3 linked regions of the Labilibaculum antarcticum genome follow. The protein of the gene in region 2 binds, or shares a complex with, the protein of the main gene of each other region. Links are inferred from orthologs where the notes say so. Each region holds a gene or a part of one and is shown on either strand. Other genes may lie near its edges. The genes, in order: tsaE, tsaD and tsaB.

Region 1 (5,314 bases), 1.4 Mb from region 2 along the record:
CCTGAATGATGAGACGGTTTCAGAGGTTAAGCCTATTGAAGAATTAGTTCAGGAAGGTATTTATACTTATAAAGAGGATACGCCACACTATTTTGCATTGGTTTATTCGACTGATAATGTTGATAAAAAACTGCTTTTAAACGGAATTAAAAAATACAACATAAAAACCTTAAAAATAGAGGTTCGCAGCTTGGATGAGAATCGGGAAATTCTTTTGGTTACCAACATGCGAAATAAAAAACAGGCCATGATGTATTTCAGAGCAATTGTTACGAATCGTATGCTTTTTGAACCGGTAGAGAAGGTCAACTATCGAAATTTTGTGATTTCTGATGAAAATTTAGATGTTTTTATGAAGGATGGCGATCCTGCTATCTACCTGGAATTCTTTAAGAAGTGGTATCTTAGGTAAATTTGGTGAAATAAAAGCAGGTGCTTTTCGTTACCACTAGTAGTAAGCCAGGTTGTTTCCTGGATGAAATTAAAATGAACGTTTGTGAAAGATATTACGATACTTTGGGTGGATGATGAGATTGAGTTGTTGAAACCTCATATTATTTTTTTAGAAGGGAAAGGATACATTGTAAAATCATGTAATAACGCTCATGATGCTATAGACATGGTTCGGGAGGATCATTTCGATTTGATTCTGCTTGATGAAAACATGCCAGGCATGAGTGGTCTGGAAGCCTTGGGTGAAATAAAATCGATCGATTCGGCACTTCCTGTTGTGATGATTACCAAGAATGAGGAAGAGGATATTATGGATGATGCGATTGGAAAGCAAATTTCTGATTACCTGATAAAACCTGTGAATCCAAAGCAAATATTGCTTGCCATTAAAAAAAATCTTGATAAAAAGAGATTGGTTTCGGAAAAAACAACCACAGCTTATCAGTCGCGATTCGGACAGTTGGGAATGGAGATTAATGATTGCCGCAATTTTACCGATTGGATGAAAATGTACCGGAAACTGGTGTTCTGGGAGTTGGAACTCTCCAATATTGAAGAGACGGGAATGGACGAAATTCTGCGCATGCAAAAGAATGAGGCCAACAATCTTTTTTCCCGATTTATAAAGAAGAATTATCTGACATGGCTTGAGCCAGATTGTAAAGAAAAGCCACTGTTAACACCTTCCGTATTCAAAGAAAAAGTTTACCCTTTGCTTGAAAAAGGACAAAAAGTAGCTTTTATTCTTATCGATAATTTACGCTACGATCAGTGGCAAACACTATATCCGGTAATTAACAATTACTATTCGGTGGTTGATGATGATATGTATTATTCCATCTTACCCACGGCAACGCAATATGCCAGAAATTCTATGTTCGCAGGTTTAATGCCATTGGACATTCAAAAGAAGCATCCTGGTTATTGGATTCATGAAGATGAGGATACAAGTAAAAATCTTCATGAAGAGGAATTTATTGGTTTTCAGTTGAAACGTGATTACAAGGACGTAAGCTACAATTACGAGAAAATAAATAACGAAAAAATGGGCGCTAAAGTGATGGAGAACATTAGCGCTATTCTGGAATCTCAATTGAGTGTTTTTGTTTACAATTTTGTGGATATGCTTTCGCATGCTCGTACAGAAAGCGATATGATACGTGATCTGGCTCCTGATGAGGCTGCTTATCGTTCTTTAACCCTTTCGTGGTTCGAACACTCGATGTTATTGGAATTGATTAAGAAGCTGGCCGAGAAGAATGTGAAGCTGATAATTACTACTGATCATGGTTCAATACGGGTTCAAAATGCTGTTAAGGTAATTGGCGACAGACAAACGAATGCAAACCTTCGATACAAGATGGGTAAGAATCTGAATTACAATCCAAAACATGTTTTTGAAGTAACGGATCCACGAAAAGCACTTCTGCCTCAGGTAAATGTAAGTTCTTCTTATATCTTTGCACATGGCGAGGACTTTTTGGTTTATCCGAACAACTTTAACCACTACAGTTCCTATTATCGAAATACCTTTCAGCATGGAGGAATTTCACTCGAGGAAGTTTTGGTTCCATTGATAACTCTGACTCCACGCTAGAAATTAGATATCAATTATTTTAAAAATGAGTGTATTAAAAATTAACTCCCTGAAAGAGATTAATGCCGTGGCAAAGGAATTTCTTTCACTGGTGGGAAGTAAGCGTGTATTTGCTCTTTATGGAGCAATGGGAGTGGGGAAAACGACCTTTGTAAAAGCCATTTGTGATGAAATGGGTGTAGAAGACACCATCAATAGTCCTACATTTTCGATTGTGAACGAGTATCATACTTCAAAAGAGGATATCATTTATCATTTCGATTTTTATCGGATTGAAGATGTGAAAGAAGCTTATGATTTTGGGTACGAGGATTATTTCTACAGTAATGCCATGTGCTTTATCGAATGGCCCGAAAAAATTGAATCTATTCTGCCGAATGATGCTGTAGCGGTTCTTTTTGAAGAAGAAAGTGATGGTAGTCGCACCATTACCATTCGTTAATCAAGGGATATGCATAATAGCAAAAAATTGTTTAAATTGTAGATTCATTAACTTGTTAAAATCTCTTTTAATATTACAATTTTGCATATGGCGCCACGAAGTCAAGGATCAAGGAATTTTCCGATTGGGCAAGAATTTTATCAGCCTAAAGAAGAAATGTTGGAAGTTGAACGCCGACGGAAACAGTTAGCAATCGGTATCCCAAAAGAAGAGAATAAAGGCGAAAATCGAATTTGTTTAACACCTCAGTCTGTCGAAGTTTTGGTGAATAATGGCCATGATGTAATGGTTGAGCGAGGCGCTGGTCTTGCTTCAAATTATACAGATAAAGAGTACAGCGATAATGGAGCTCTAATAGTTAATGCAAAGAGCGAGATTTATCAATGTGATGTGATCATGCAGGTTTCACCTTTTTCGTCTGCCGAAATTGATATGCTCCGAGGAAATCAAATCCTTTTTTCTGCTCTCCAAATAAAGAGTCAATGTGGTGAGAACATTCGCAAGTTAATGCAAAAGAAAGTGACTGCGATTGCGCTGGAATTGGTGAAGGATGAGCATGATTTTTTCCCGGTTGTTCGTTCCATGTCCGAGATTGCAGGAATTTCAGCCGTAATGATTGCTGGTGAATATTTAAGCAAGTCTCATGGAGGAAAAGGGGTCATGCTGGGGGGAATTACTGGAATAACACCAACCGAAGTGATTGTTTTGGGAGCAGGAACCGCTGCTGAATATGCAACGAGAGCTGCCAGCGGATTGGGTGCAATGGTGAAAGTGTTCGACGATTCAATTTATCGCCTTCGCAGATTGGAAGATCATTTAGGACATCGTGTTTTCACCTCAATTTTTCATCCTCATGTTCTTGAAAAGGCATTGGCTTCTGCCGATGTGGTAATTGGAGCCTTGCGCTACGAAAAAAATATAAGTGGTTTTATCGTTACCGAGGATATGGTTGCCAAGATGAAGCCTGGCTCAATTATTATCGACCTGAGTATCGATCAGGGCGGTTGTTTCGAAACCTCAATGATGACCACTCATAAAGATCCGGTATTTAAAAAGTTTGGTGTTTTGCATTATTGTGTACCCAACGTACCTTCTCATGTTGCCCGAACTGCCTCACTTGCTTTAAGCAATATTTGTTCTCCTTTGTTGTTGCAAATTGGACATAACGGAGGCGTTCATCAGTTTATTAAATACGATGTTGGCTTGCGTCATGGAACATATATTTACCGGGGAATCTTAACCAATCGCCGATTGGGCGATTCGTTTGGAATTTTGGCTAAAGATATCGATTTGTTGCTTGCTGCGATGTAGTTGGTGTTTCTAAGATTCTTTCAACAGCTTTCGCAAATCCATCTTCAATAACACTATCAGTTACCTGATATTTTAATCGTAATTCTTTGGGAGCATTGGCTACAACAAAACTGTGTTCACCCCAATCGAGCAGATCAAAATCATTGTAATCATTGCCTATTGCAAGCGATTCAGTGGCTTTAATTTGTAATTTGTTGCATAGCCATTGGCATCCTTGCCCTTTCGAAATGTGCTCAGGGAAAATCTCCATCCAAATGGATTCATGATCGAGTGGTGATGTGGCACGAATAATCTTGATATCAGTAAATTTTGTCTTTAACTCTTCAAACCAATCTACTCTATTAGGAAGTATGGCTAATATCTGACAAGCATCCCGTTTGGTGTCTTCCAGTTTACCTACCGGTGTAGAAAATTGCTTGTAGAGAGCCAGTCTTCTGTCAAAATCTAAATTTTTATTTCCAGTTTGATAGTACCAGAATTGATGATTCAATGGAATGGGATCTAGAATCATAAAATCAATCTCATGATCGATTAAAATTTTCGATAACTCCAAAACTTCTTCCGCTTCAATTTGTTGAGAGTAGATCAATTCCTTGGTGTCCCATTGCATGATGCCCGCTCCCGATGAGAAAATAAGATAATCAATCGGAAAATCTTCGGGCAATACCGCCAAAGCTGAATAAAGGGTTCTTCCCGTGGCAATCACCCTTATAATCTCTTTATCATGAAGACTCACCAGAGTATCGTAATCTTTTTTGCTAATGCTTCCCTGCGAAGGAAGCAAAGTGCCATCTAAATCAGTAACTACGATTTTTATTTTTGGAGTCATAAACGAAAGTTTTGGAAGAATTCTCAATTTACCGATTTAGATTGACAATTCGAAAAGAGATGATGGTTATATAGGGAAATGCATTTTCTTGATTTTCAAAAAGAAGACTCCCACCTCCCGCAAGTCTGCGACCTGTGGCGATTAGCGAGACGTAATAATCTCAATTACACAAATTCTTATTGCATTGGGTTTTCTTACTTGTAAAGTAGTTCTGAGTCGCATCATTACAAATATAGCAGTGCAAGAGATTATGCCAAAGGAAAAAGATTAATAGAAGTTGAGTTAGTTTAGACCACAAGTCACAGACATCCTGGAGGTGGTTGAGTCCACACTAAGGGAAGTACGTTAGGTTCCTATTTATATTGTTCTCTACCAGGTTTCACCTTCTCCCTACCCAAAATGAGTACAACATTCCTGTCCGTGATGGCCTGCCCGCTGTCCCTGAGCACCACCATTCTGTCCGTGAAGCGCTTTTCCACTGTCCGGGAAGACCTATTTCTTGTCCCTGAAGCACTCCGTCTTGTCCGGGATGATCTACTTCTTGTCCCTGAAACACTCCATCTTGTCCGGGATGACCCTCTTTGTGTCCCTGAGGGGCTTATCTTGAAATCGCTAAAGGGATTTAGGGGTAGGTTAAAAGGAAATTCTCTTCATCTTTTATTATGGCATATTTTAAGCGCCT
Region 2 (5,115 bases):
CAGTAAAATGCATTGAAAAGACAAAAGAACAAGTATCTTTATTCTTTTCTGTTAAAGATTCGGGAATTGGGATATCGAAGGATGCACAAACAAAGCTCTTTAGGGAATTTACTCAATCAGACAAATCGATTACCCGAGAATATGGAGGGACAGGTTTAGGCCTTGCCATTTCAAAAAACCTCACCCAATTAATGGGAGGCAAAATTATAGTCGAAAGCGAACTTGGAATTGGCTCAGAATTCATGTTTGAATTGAGATTTGGACACAAAGAAAAACAAATAAATATGATTGAGGATCAGGATATTAAACCTCCTTACAATTTATCTATATTAGTAGCAGAAGACAATCCTATCAACCAAAAAGTTGTTATGCTTACTCTTCGAATGATGGGATTGACTTGTGATATTGCAAAAAATGGTGTAGAAGCACTCGAAATGTATAAGAAAGATCGTCATCAAGTCATTCTTATGGACATGCAAATGCCTGTACTTGACGGGATTAGCGCCACTGAGAAAATAAGAAGCTTCGAGAAATCTGAGACGATTGAAGAACCAACATATATTGTTGCGCTTACGGCCAATGCTTTTATCGAAGACAAACAAAGATGTCTCGAAGCTGGCATGAACGATTTCCTTAGTAAACCATTCAAAGAAGATGGACTTCGAAAAATATTAAATGAAGCATCAAAAAGCTTAGCATTATAGAGCATTAAAATGGATCCAAACCAACTTGAAGATCTTGAAAATATCGATATTGAAATTCCTTTGTTGTTGGAAGCTATATTTCAGAAATATGGTTACGATTTTAGAGATTATTCAAAAGCGCATATCAAAAGACGTTTAATGCACCGTATGGCAATTGGCAAATTTGATTCCATATCCCTATTACAAAATAAAGTTCTGCGAGACAAAAGTTTTTTTATCAGCTTGCTTGAAGATTTGTCCATTAATGTTACTGAAATGTTCCGGGATCCGGAATTTTACTCTTCTTTTCGTGAACAAGTTGTGCCAAATCTAAGAACCTATCCGTTTATTAAAATATGGCACGCCGGATGTGCAACGGGAGAAGAAGTTTACTCACTTGCAATTCTTTTAAAAGAGGAAAATCTTTTAGACAGATGTCAGATTTATGCAACAGATTTTAACCGAAGAGTTTTGGATATTGCTAAATTGGGAATTTATCCAACTCAGGGCCTTGAAAAATTCAATCGCAACTATATTGAATCTGGAGGCAAGAACAGTCTTTCTGACTATTACACACTCAAATATGGTTCCCTTAAATTGGATCAATCCCTATCAAAAAAAATTGTTTTTGCCGATCACAATTTAGTTACCGATACTGTTTTTGCTGAAGTTAATTTAATACTGTGCAGAAATGTATTAATTTACTTTAATAAAGATTTGCAAAACAAGGTGATCAACTTATTCTACCAAAGTTTATCATCCAGCGGATTTTTGTGTTTAGGCACAAAAGAGAGTCTTCGGTTTACACAACTAGAAAGCGATTTCGCGAACATCGATTCCTCACAGAAAATTTATAAAAAGAGAATCAATTAATGCTTAAAGCCATTGTAATAGGTACATCATTTGGTGGGTTAGAAGCTTTAAAGGCCATTATCACTCATTTACCAAAAGACTTCTCTTTGGCAGTTTTAATTGTACTTCATATTGGTGATCACAATAATGACTCTTTCATTAATTACTTAAATAAAAAGAGTAAAATACCTGTAAAAGAAGCCGAAGAAAAGGAGGAAATAAAAGCCGGAACAGTCTATTTTGCACCACCAAACTATCATTTACTTGTTGAAAACGATTCAACCATTGCCCTATCTGCAGATCCTAAAATTCACCACTCCCGACCGTCAATTGACGTCTTGTTTGAATCAGCAGCCTGGCATTATAAAAATCAATTGATTGGAATTCTTTTAACAGGCCTAAATCATGATGGAGCTTTAGGAATAAAAGAAATCCAAAAATATGGCGGAATTACTATAGTCGAAAATCCCGAAACAGCTATCGCTACAATTATGCCTGCTTCGGCAATCGAAATTATGCAACCAGACTACATTTTAAATTTGGATCAGATTTTCCGAAAAATAAGTGAGCTAAGCGAATCAGATTAAGTTATTCATAAAATCTATCATGCTCTTCTTTCATTAATATGTTATTAATAGAGCAGATTTTACTGATTCAGGATAAAAATCAATATTTTTTCCGAACTTTCGCCCCTACTAATTTTAAAGAAAATGCTAACTAACATCGAGCTTAAAGCATACTGTAAGAACAAGGAGAAAATCAGAAAAATACTCCTATCAATTGGTGCCAAAAGCAATGGTAACTATCAACAAACAGACACTTATTTTCATTCTAAATCAGGCATACTCATGTTTAGAGAAGAAAACAATGAGAATAATCTTATTCATTACATTAGAGAAGACAAAAAAGGCGCTAAAGAAAGTAAGGTTAACATCTATCCCACAACACTCAATTCTACCTTAAAAGAAATTCTTGAAAAGACCGTAGGCAAAGCATGTGTAGTCGTTAAAACGAGAGAAAATTACTTTCTTGATAATGTAATTTTCCACATTGATACAGTTGATGGATTGGGCGATTTTGTTGAAGTTAAAGCTATGGACAGTGCTAATTGTATTTCTATTGAAAAACTGCATAAACAATGCAATCAATACATTAAAGAACTAGAAATCAACGCAAAAGATTTAATTTCAGAATCGTACTCTGATCTGTTGCAACGAAATAACCTCTTTAGTCAGATTTTGGTTGATGAATAAATAATCTGGAATCAGGAGTGTTTTTTTACATATATATTCTAACTATTCACTAACTTTAAAATAGAAAATTAAAGCTAGGTATTGATGCTGCAGTTTGAATTTGATATACGAGACCATAAAATTAACAATAACGAATCGAAAGGAATCCAACTTGCCTTAGGAATTTCTTTTTTGATTTGCGCCGCTTTGTTTTATGTTTTCATCAACTATCTAGACTTCTTTCCTTTTAGTGAATATCTTCTATTTGTTTTTATAATCGGCTCACTTTATTTTATTGGGTTACTCTTAGGTTGTAAATTCCTATATCCTAAAGAATATTTAACTATTAACGCAAGAAAATTAACCTATAAAACAGGTTGGGGAAAGAAAAAAATAAAAATCTATTTAAAGGATATAAAAGATTTTACAATTACAGATCACAAACTAATAATTGTACTAAAAAGTAAAGAAATCATACCTGTCAATCTCTGTTGTTTTAGCGAGAATGCAATCACGATATTGAAAAACTATTTGAATGTATAAAAAGCGGAAGACTTTTATTTCTTCCGTTTTCTGTTTATTATTTAATGGTCATCCTTGCAAAAGGAGCCGCATCTTGTTCAATAAATTCATTTTTCAGATATTTAAAATATCCCGTAATGGCAATCATTGCGGCATTATCGAGAGAATATCCCAATTGAGGAATGAAAACTTTCCATCTAAACTTATCAGCAGCTTCTTTCAATGCATTTTGCAAGCCAGAGTTGGCCGAGACTCCCCCGGCAATTGCAACTTGCTTAATCCCGGTTTCTTTTGCTGCTTTTTTAACTTTGTTCATTAAAACATCAACAATGGTGTATTGCAACGAGGCGCACAAATCATTCATGTTTTCTTCAATAAAATTCGGATTTTCTTTTATCCTGTCACGAACAAAATATAAAAATGACGTTTTAAGGCCACTGAAACTATAGTTTAATCCCTGAATTCTGGGACGGCTAAATTCAAAAGCAAGCGGATTACCCAATTTTGCATTTCGATCAATTATTGGGCCTCCAGGATACGGCAAGCCCATCACTTTTGCACATTTATCAAAAGCCTCACCCGCCGCATCATCAATGGTTTCACCAATTACTTCCATCTCTAAATGATCTTTAACCACAATTATCTGAGAATTACCTCCGGATACCAATAAAGCCAAAAACGGAAAACCAGGATGATCATACTTGCTGTTCAGATCATCAATAAAATGGGCAAGTATATGTGCCTGTAGATGATTCACTTCAATTAATGGAATATTTTTAGAAAGGGCAAAACCTTTAGCAAAAGAAGTTCCAACCATCAATGATCCCATTAAACCCGGCCCCCGAGTAAAAGCAACGGCGTCAATTTCATCTGCTGTAACTCCAGCTTTAAGCATTGCTTGATGCACAACAGGAATTATATTTTGTTGATGAGCTCTGGAAGCTAACTCTGGAACAACTCCGCCATAATCCATATGCACATCTTGGTTAGCTGTGATATTTGAATAAATTACTCCATCCCTTAATACTGACGCTGAAGTATCATCGCAAGATGACTCAATTCCTAATATGGTTATACTCATTAATTTTAATTTAAATCAGAATAAAAATGCCTTTACACACCAAAAAAGTTAAAAAAATCAAAAAACACTGCAAACACAATAATAGGTGTAATATTCTTCTACTTTTTAGCTAATTTTGTGCAACTCATAAAAAAGCAAAATTATCAAAAAATTTCTCAAAATATCAATTTGGACACTAGTGGTTATCATTATGATACCCATATTGACCTATTTGGTATTTTTGAATAGCCGGGTTCAAACCTACGCGAGCCAAAAAGTTGCAAAATATCTGTCTGAATTAACCAACACTCCAATTACTATTAAAGGCGTAAACATATCCCCCTTCAAGAGCATTATACTAAAAGGTTTATATATTGAAGATTATCAAAAAGACACTCTTGTTTATGTTGGAAACTTAACAGCAAAAATTGATTCCTTCAGCTTAAAACGTCAAAAGATTTATATCAACAAACTTACTTTAGAAAGAGCTTATGTAAATCTTAATGAAGATGAAAACAGATTGTTTAACTATGATGTTTTTTTAGATTCACTATCAAATAGGGGTGCCAAGAAGACAAGAACTGGCACAGTTCAAAAACCGTGGGGAATTTCAGTGGCTAATATTGATCTCATTAATTCCCAATTTGGATATAGCGCACCTGATACGATTCCACAAGAATTTGGCATGAATTATAACCACATTTATGTTTCAAAACTTAACCTTCAAGCCCGAGACATCCAAATAGTTGGTGATTCTGTTGATTTT
Region 3 (5,120 bases), 770 kb from region 2 along the record:
CATCGGTATAACAAAGTAATTTTGAATGCTCATTTATGGTGATTTCGCCAACTGATATGGCTGGAATTTCATCAAGCATCCCCAAACCAATACATCCTATTTTTAAAAGTGTAGTTTCCCCTTTTTCAAAATTGTAAAGAAGTGGTGGGTGATGGCTGGCATTCACATATTTTAATTTTCTGGTGGTGTAATTGTAAATCCCAATAAAAAAGGTTAGGAATTTTTCACTGCTGGAATTGTCACACACTTTTTGATTCAATTGAACCATGAGTTCGTCGAGTGGAGTTTCAGGACGGAAAAGAGCTCTCAATGTAGCCTGGAAATTAGACATGATTAGAGCCGCAGGAATTCCTTTTCCCGAAACGTCACCAATGCAAAAGCCCAATTCCTGATCGTTAAAGTTGATGAAATCGTAATAATCACCACCAATTTCAAAATGTGGCTGATAATATCCGCAAGTAGAAACATATTGATTTTGTGGCAGAGAACTTTGATTTGGAATTAGTAGGCTCTGAATTTTTGAAGCCAATTCCATTTCCTTCTTAAAAGCCTCTTGAATCAGTAATTTTTTGTAGAGGCGTTTGTTCTCCATTGCCACAATAATAATGTTAGAAATGGTTTGAATGAAGCTAAGGTGACGAATTGCAGGACTCATTCCCTCCATTTCTTCATCAATATCACCAATTAGAATGTAAGCAAGTACAGAATTCTTATGGAATACCGGAATAATAAAATCAAAAGACCAAAACACTTCTGGCAATTCCCTTGATATATAAGTTATCTCAGAAAAGTTACTGAGATGTTTCTCAATCTTGATTTTATCAATACATTCTTTGCTTATTCCTGATACGAGTAATTTTTCCCAGCGCCTATTAAATTTATAAACAGCAATTTTCCCAATCTTTAGTTCATTAAACAGAATATTCTTGTACTGCTCTAAAAGTTCATCAATCGATAAGTTCTCATTAATCGCTTGAGTTATTTTGAGAATAAGGTTGAGCTTAAATTTACTATTTACAGATTGTTGCTTAATCACGATATAGGATTTATGTTCTATGCTAATTTAGGAATTATCAAATCACCAGCCAATGAGAAAACTAAAAAAAAAAAAGGATTCCATAAAGAATCCTTTTTTGATGATGAGTTTATGAAAAACTATGCTTTTACGCGTTCAGAATAAGAACGGTCACGTGTGTCAATTTTAATTAAATCGCCAGTGTTAATAAATAATGGAACCATAATAGTAGCACCAGTTTCAACAGTTGCAGGTTTCAAAGAAGAAGTCGATGAACTATCTCCGCGCAAGCCTGGTTCTGTATAAGTAACTTCCATTACTACATGAGCAGGAAGATCAACATACAATGGTGTTTCCGTATCTGCATGAAAAACAGCTTCAACAGTATCACCTTCTTTTAAAAGATCAGGTGAATTAAACAATTCTTCAGCTAAAGCAATTTGCTCATATGTTTCTGTATGCATTAAATTGTACCCCATGTCATCTTTGTAAAGAAATTGATGAGGGCGTCTTTCAATACGAGCGATGTCAATTTTCACACCAGAGTTAAACGTATTATCAATAACCTTACCTGTTTTAACATTTTTCAGTTTTGTTCTAACGAAGGCAGGACCTTTACCTGGTTTTACATGTTGGAATTGTGTAATGGTATATAAATCTCCTTTGTACTGAATACACATTCCATTTTTAAAATCTGTGGTAGATGCCATGATATAATATTAATTTTTAAAAATCATTTTTAACGAAAGAAAAAGTTTTCCCTATTGAGATTTGCAAAAATAGGCTAAACAATTAATATACTGAAATATTACGAGGCTTTGTTTGAAATAGATACCGCAAAAGCAGAAGTAAATTAGTCGTTATCGATGATTGAATCATACGAGAAATCCGAAAAGTTTGTCAAGTCGCAACGCAAAGAGCCAATGAAAAGATCGAATTGTACACGAACAGGAATTCGGTTTGCATCGGCTGATACCCAAATCGTCATGTCATCTTCGTCTTTAAATGCTCTGCCTGTTGCCACAATCGGAATAAACTTGTAGCATTTTATGTCTCCAATTTTACTGTTAATTGTTTCGTATCCCATAAATCGAAACTGAAGAAGAAATAATTCATCTGAAAAGTGAGTTTGAATTTTTACAACTTGACCAACTTTTAAATTTGAATTGAAATGATTGGCTCTGGCAAAGTAAAAAGCTGATAATATATCATGTATTCCTTCCGGGACTTTATGAATTCCAGAACGTGTAGAGTTTACCTCGTTCTTTTCCCTATCAAATACGATCTCGGTATATCTTTTGTAATTGCCTTCCCGGATATCCCGAATGGCTTTTACAGGAAGCAAGGTTTCAGGAGAAATAAAGCTCTCGTATGTGTCTTTGACCTTATAAAGCGTATTAAATAGTCCTACAGTTTTACCCGTTAGAGTAGCATGATACAGATCTTGACCATCTATGTTTTCAATTCTTACTTTTAAGCTCGCCTTTCCGCCTCGAATAATTCCATAATGTATAATATATCTTAAATTTTCTCCTTTTTCGCTATCCTTAATAGGAAAATCGGCCAACGAAATTGTGTGGCTTACAAAAATCAGAAGAATACTAAGAGAGAATTTATACATATTTATTATTGTTAGTTCTTATTTAAAGATATTCTTTTTAGAAGTAGTAGCTACAAAATCTTTCAAATAAAAAGGCTCAAAATAGGCTACATCTTCAAATTCCTTATTTTGAAATTTTATTTCAGCCAGCTTTATCATTCCTATCGCTGATGTTGTTATACTATCAATAAAGATGCCATTTTTACTTTTGATCACTTCTTTACATTTGGATGAACCATCTCCGAAGAAAACAATTTCCCGTTCAGAAAGTTCATTCGAATAGGAATTTTCATCAATGATATCAGCAGAAATATCTCTAATTAATTCATTTTTGTTATTGAAAAATGCAGTGTAAACTTCCATTCTTCGCGCATCAATCATAGGACAGTAATAAGCCTTTTCGGGATTGTTTATTTGAGCAAGCACATCAGTATTGTCAAGCAATGGTTTTGTCATTGCCTGCAAGGTGTTAATTGCGATAAGAGGCAGGTTTGCACCGTAACAAATTCCTTTGGCTGTTGAAACGCCAATTCGTAAGCCTGTATAAGAGCCGGGTCCCATGCTAATAGCAACTCCGTCTAAATCGGCTGGTGTAAAATTATTTTCCTTTAAAATGTTTCCAATAAAAACGGTGAGGTGACTTGCGTGTTTCATTCCTTCTTTGGTCTCCTTAAGAGCCAATAAATCACCATCTTTTCCTAATGCAACAGAACAAACTGCTGTTGATGTCTCGATATGTAAGAGTAATGCCATTTGATATATTTTTAAATCAATGCAAAATAAAGGATAAAATAGGAATTGTGAACGATAACAATTGAAATATATGCAATTGCAGGCTTCAAATTAATTAAAATTGAATAATACCATCCTATTTCTAAGACAATTAACTAATAGGGAACACGTACGGTGTAAAAAAAGCCCCCAACCATTAATTGGTTGAGAGCTTTCTCGAATTTGAAACTTGACTATAAATTTATTTCGATACCATTATAGAAATCTAGAATTTTGGTTCGGAATATGTATTCGTATTTCGCTTGCAGTAAATCTGATTTTGATTTAAAAAGATTGTTTTTTTCCTGATTGTAATCTACAGAATTAACCAAGCCTAAGTTGAATTTTTCTTCGGTATAACGGAAGGCTTCTTCGGTTGAAGAAACTGCTGTTTCACTAGAGAAAAACTTTTTCATAGCAGCCTTTGCATTAGCATGTGCCTGTTGAATATCTTTTCGAAGAGTGTTTTTAGAGTTCTCCATATACAATTTGGAACGATCGATGTTTATCTTTGCATTGCTAATGTTTCGATTTACAATACCACCATTAAAAATGGGAATACTCAAGTTGAAACCAAAGCTTTTTGATTCAAATAATTTAAGTTGATCGTTAAGCTTCATTTCTTTTCGGATAATCAGTGGACTTCCGTCTAAAGCAATGCCATATTCAGGTTGGTTTCTTCGATAGCCTGAATTCCATGATCCATACATAGATAAAGTTGGAGTACGTTGACCTTTTGCAATAATCAAACCTTTCTCAGAACTTTCCAAACGGTATTGTGCGGCTTTCATCTCAGGTCGGAAAGTTAAAGCATTAACGAAAACAGATTCGGGGTCAGCCATCGATCTGGTTGCATTTAAAACCGGAAGTTCAGGAGTTGCAATATCAAACGCTTGAGTGTCTTTTAAATCTAATAGCTGTGCAAGGTCAAGTAAAGCAATATCAAGCCCATTTTGTGCATTCACAACCGCAAGGTCTTCCCGTGCAGCCTGTGCTTTCTGTTCCATTAAAGTGCCTTTAGGTAAGGTTCCTGCTTCTACCAATACTTCTGTTCTGTTAATTTGAAGCTCAGTAACCTTTAGTTGCTCATGTGCAACCTGAAGAAGCTCTTTTTTGAATAAGATATCCAAAAAGTAGGATGTGATATTCAGGGCTAAATCTTCTTTTGCCTTTTCAACATCTTGTAAATTGGCTTTAAGATCCAATTCGTTTTGCTTTACTGAATTCCACTTTTGAAAGCCACTAAATAGAGTAACATTCGATGAAATTCCAAGAGAACCGGTTTGACTGTTTGCGTTCTCATAAGTATTGTCAGCTCTTAATGACCGTCCATAGTTAAAGTTGTAGCTTGTGCTACCATTTAAAATTGGTAACAAATCAAGTTTGGATTGTTTGGTATTGTTTGCCTGAACATCAGCATCCAGTTTTTGCAACTTAAGATTGATGTTGTGTTCCTTTGCATGAGTAATGCATTTTTCCAAATTCCATAATTCCTGCGCATAAATGCCGGAAAAGGAAAAGGCAAAAACAAGGACAAGTAATAATATCTTTTTCATGTGTCTATTTATTTTTTGATCCGATAGAACTAGTTTTTCGTCATTAAACTAATAATGAAAGCTTGAAGATGGCCAAATTGCTTTTGTAATGTAAAGCCAATCAAAAGAAACTTTATTTTACTCTTCTTTTTTCTCTTCTTTTATTTTGTCAATTTTTTTCTTTTTGGCTCCTTTAAGC

What was found.
Region 1: the proteins of tsaD (region 2) and tsaE are in contact, whole or in part, in a crystal structure (PDB 6N9A), measured with the Thermotoga maritima proteins. The link is inferred for Labilibaculum antarcticum from one-to-one orthologs. Residues at the interface, in WP_004082750.1 of Thermotoga maritima: Cys10, Asp11, Arg49, His50, Leu82, Gly84, Gly135, Gly136, Glu154, Thr155, Leu156, Asp157, Asp158, Ser159, Glu162, Asp165, Lys166, Arg169, Leu170, Tyr175, Lys213, Thr214, Leu217, Tyr218, Gln221, Arg222, Asn324; in WP_004082108.1 of Thermotoga maritima: Leu37, Gly38, Lys46, Lys57, Val59, Lys60, Ser61, Thr63, Phe64, Thr65, Leu66, Met67, Val69, Pro71, Tyr82, Arg83, Leu84, Asp86, Asp88, Phe89, Asp93, Ile128, Asp130, Glu131, Arg134.
Region 3: the proteins of tsaD (region 2) and tsaB are in contact, whole or in part, in a solved structure (PDB 4WQ4), measured with the Escherichia coli proteins. The link is inferred for Labilibaculum antarcticum from one-to-one orthologs.

Annotation. Positions count from the first base shown.
Region 1 is NZ_AP018042.1:2,529,357-2,534,670, forward strand. Bases 829-3,783 are described here. They hold tsaE (tRNA (adenosine(37)-N6)-threonylcarbamoyltransferase complex ATPase subunit type 1 TsaE), read left to right. Parts: upstream 829-2,075; coding sequence 2,076-2,492; downstream 2,493-3,783. Other genes in these bases: porX (T9SS response regulator signal transducer PorX), read left to right, coding at 829-2,050; ALGA_RS10005 (alanine dehydrogenase), read left to right, coding at 2,580-3,783; ALGA_RS10010 (HAD family hydrolase), read right to left, coding at 3,769-3,783. Also shown: porW (type IX secretion system periplasmic lipoprotein PorW/SprE), read left to right, coding at 1-412; more of porX, read left to right, coding at 497-828; more of ALGA_RS10005, read left to right, coding at 3,784-3,803; more of ALGA_RS10010, read right to left, coding at 3,784-4,632. UniProt on the Escherichia coli protein: Required for the formation of a threonylcarbamoyl group on adenosine at position 37 (t(6)A37) in tRNAs that read codons beginning with adenine.
Region 2 is NZ_AP018042.1:1,151,660-1,156,774, forward strand. What follows is about bases 2,360-5,115. They hold tsaD (tRNA (adenosine(37)-N6)-threonylcarbamoyltransferase complex transferase subunit TsaD), read right to left. Parts: upstream 4,371-5,115; coding sequence 3,348-4,370; downstream 2,360-3,347. Other genes in these bases: ALGA_RS04235 (class IV adenylate cyclase), read left to right, coding at 2,360-2,788; ALGA_RS04250 (translocation/assembly module TamB domain-containing protein), read left to right, coding at 4,561-5,115. Also shown: ALGA_RS04220 (response regulator), read left to right, coding at 1-704; ALGA_RS04225 (CheR family methyltransferase), read left to right, coding at 714-1,556; ALGA_RS04230 (chemotaxis protein CheB), read left to right, coding at 1,556-2,122; more of ALGA_RS04235, read left to right, coding at 2,246-2,359.
Region 3 is NZ_AP018042.1:1,926,258-1,931,377, reverse strand. What follows is about bases 1,512-4,272. They hold tsaB (tRNA (adenosine(37)-N6)-threonylcarbamoyltransferase complex dimerization subunit type 1 TsaB), read right to left. Parts: upstream 3,369-4,272; coding sequence 2,655-3,368; downstream 1,512-2,654. Other genes in these bases: ALGA_RS07485 (TolC family protein), read right to left, coding at 3,581-4,272; ALGA_RS07495 (DUF3108 domain-containing protein), read right to left, coding at 1,869-2,636; efp (elongation factor P), read right to left, coding at 1,512-1,725. In the rest of the region: ALGA_RS07505 (PP2C family protein-serine/threonine phosphatase), read right to left, coding at 1-1,036; more of efp, read right to left, coding at 1,156-1,511; more of ALGA_RS07485, read right to left, coding at 4,273-4,942; ALGA_RS07480 (efflux RND transporter periplasmic adaptor subunit), read right to left, coding at 5,060-5,120. UniProt on the Escherichia coli protein: Required for the formation of a threonylcarbamoyl group on adenosine at position 37 (t(6)A37) in tRNAs that read codons beginning with adenine.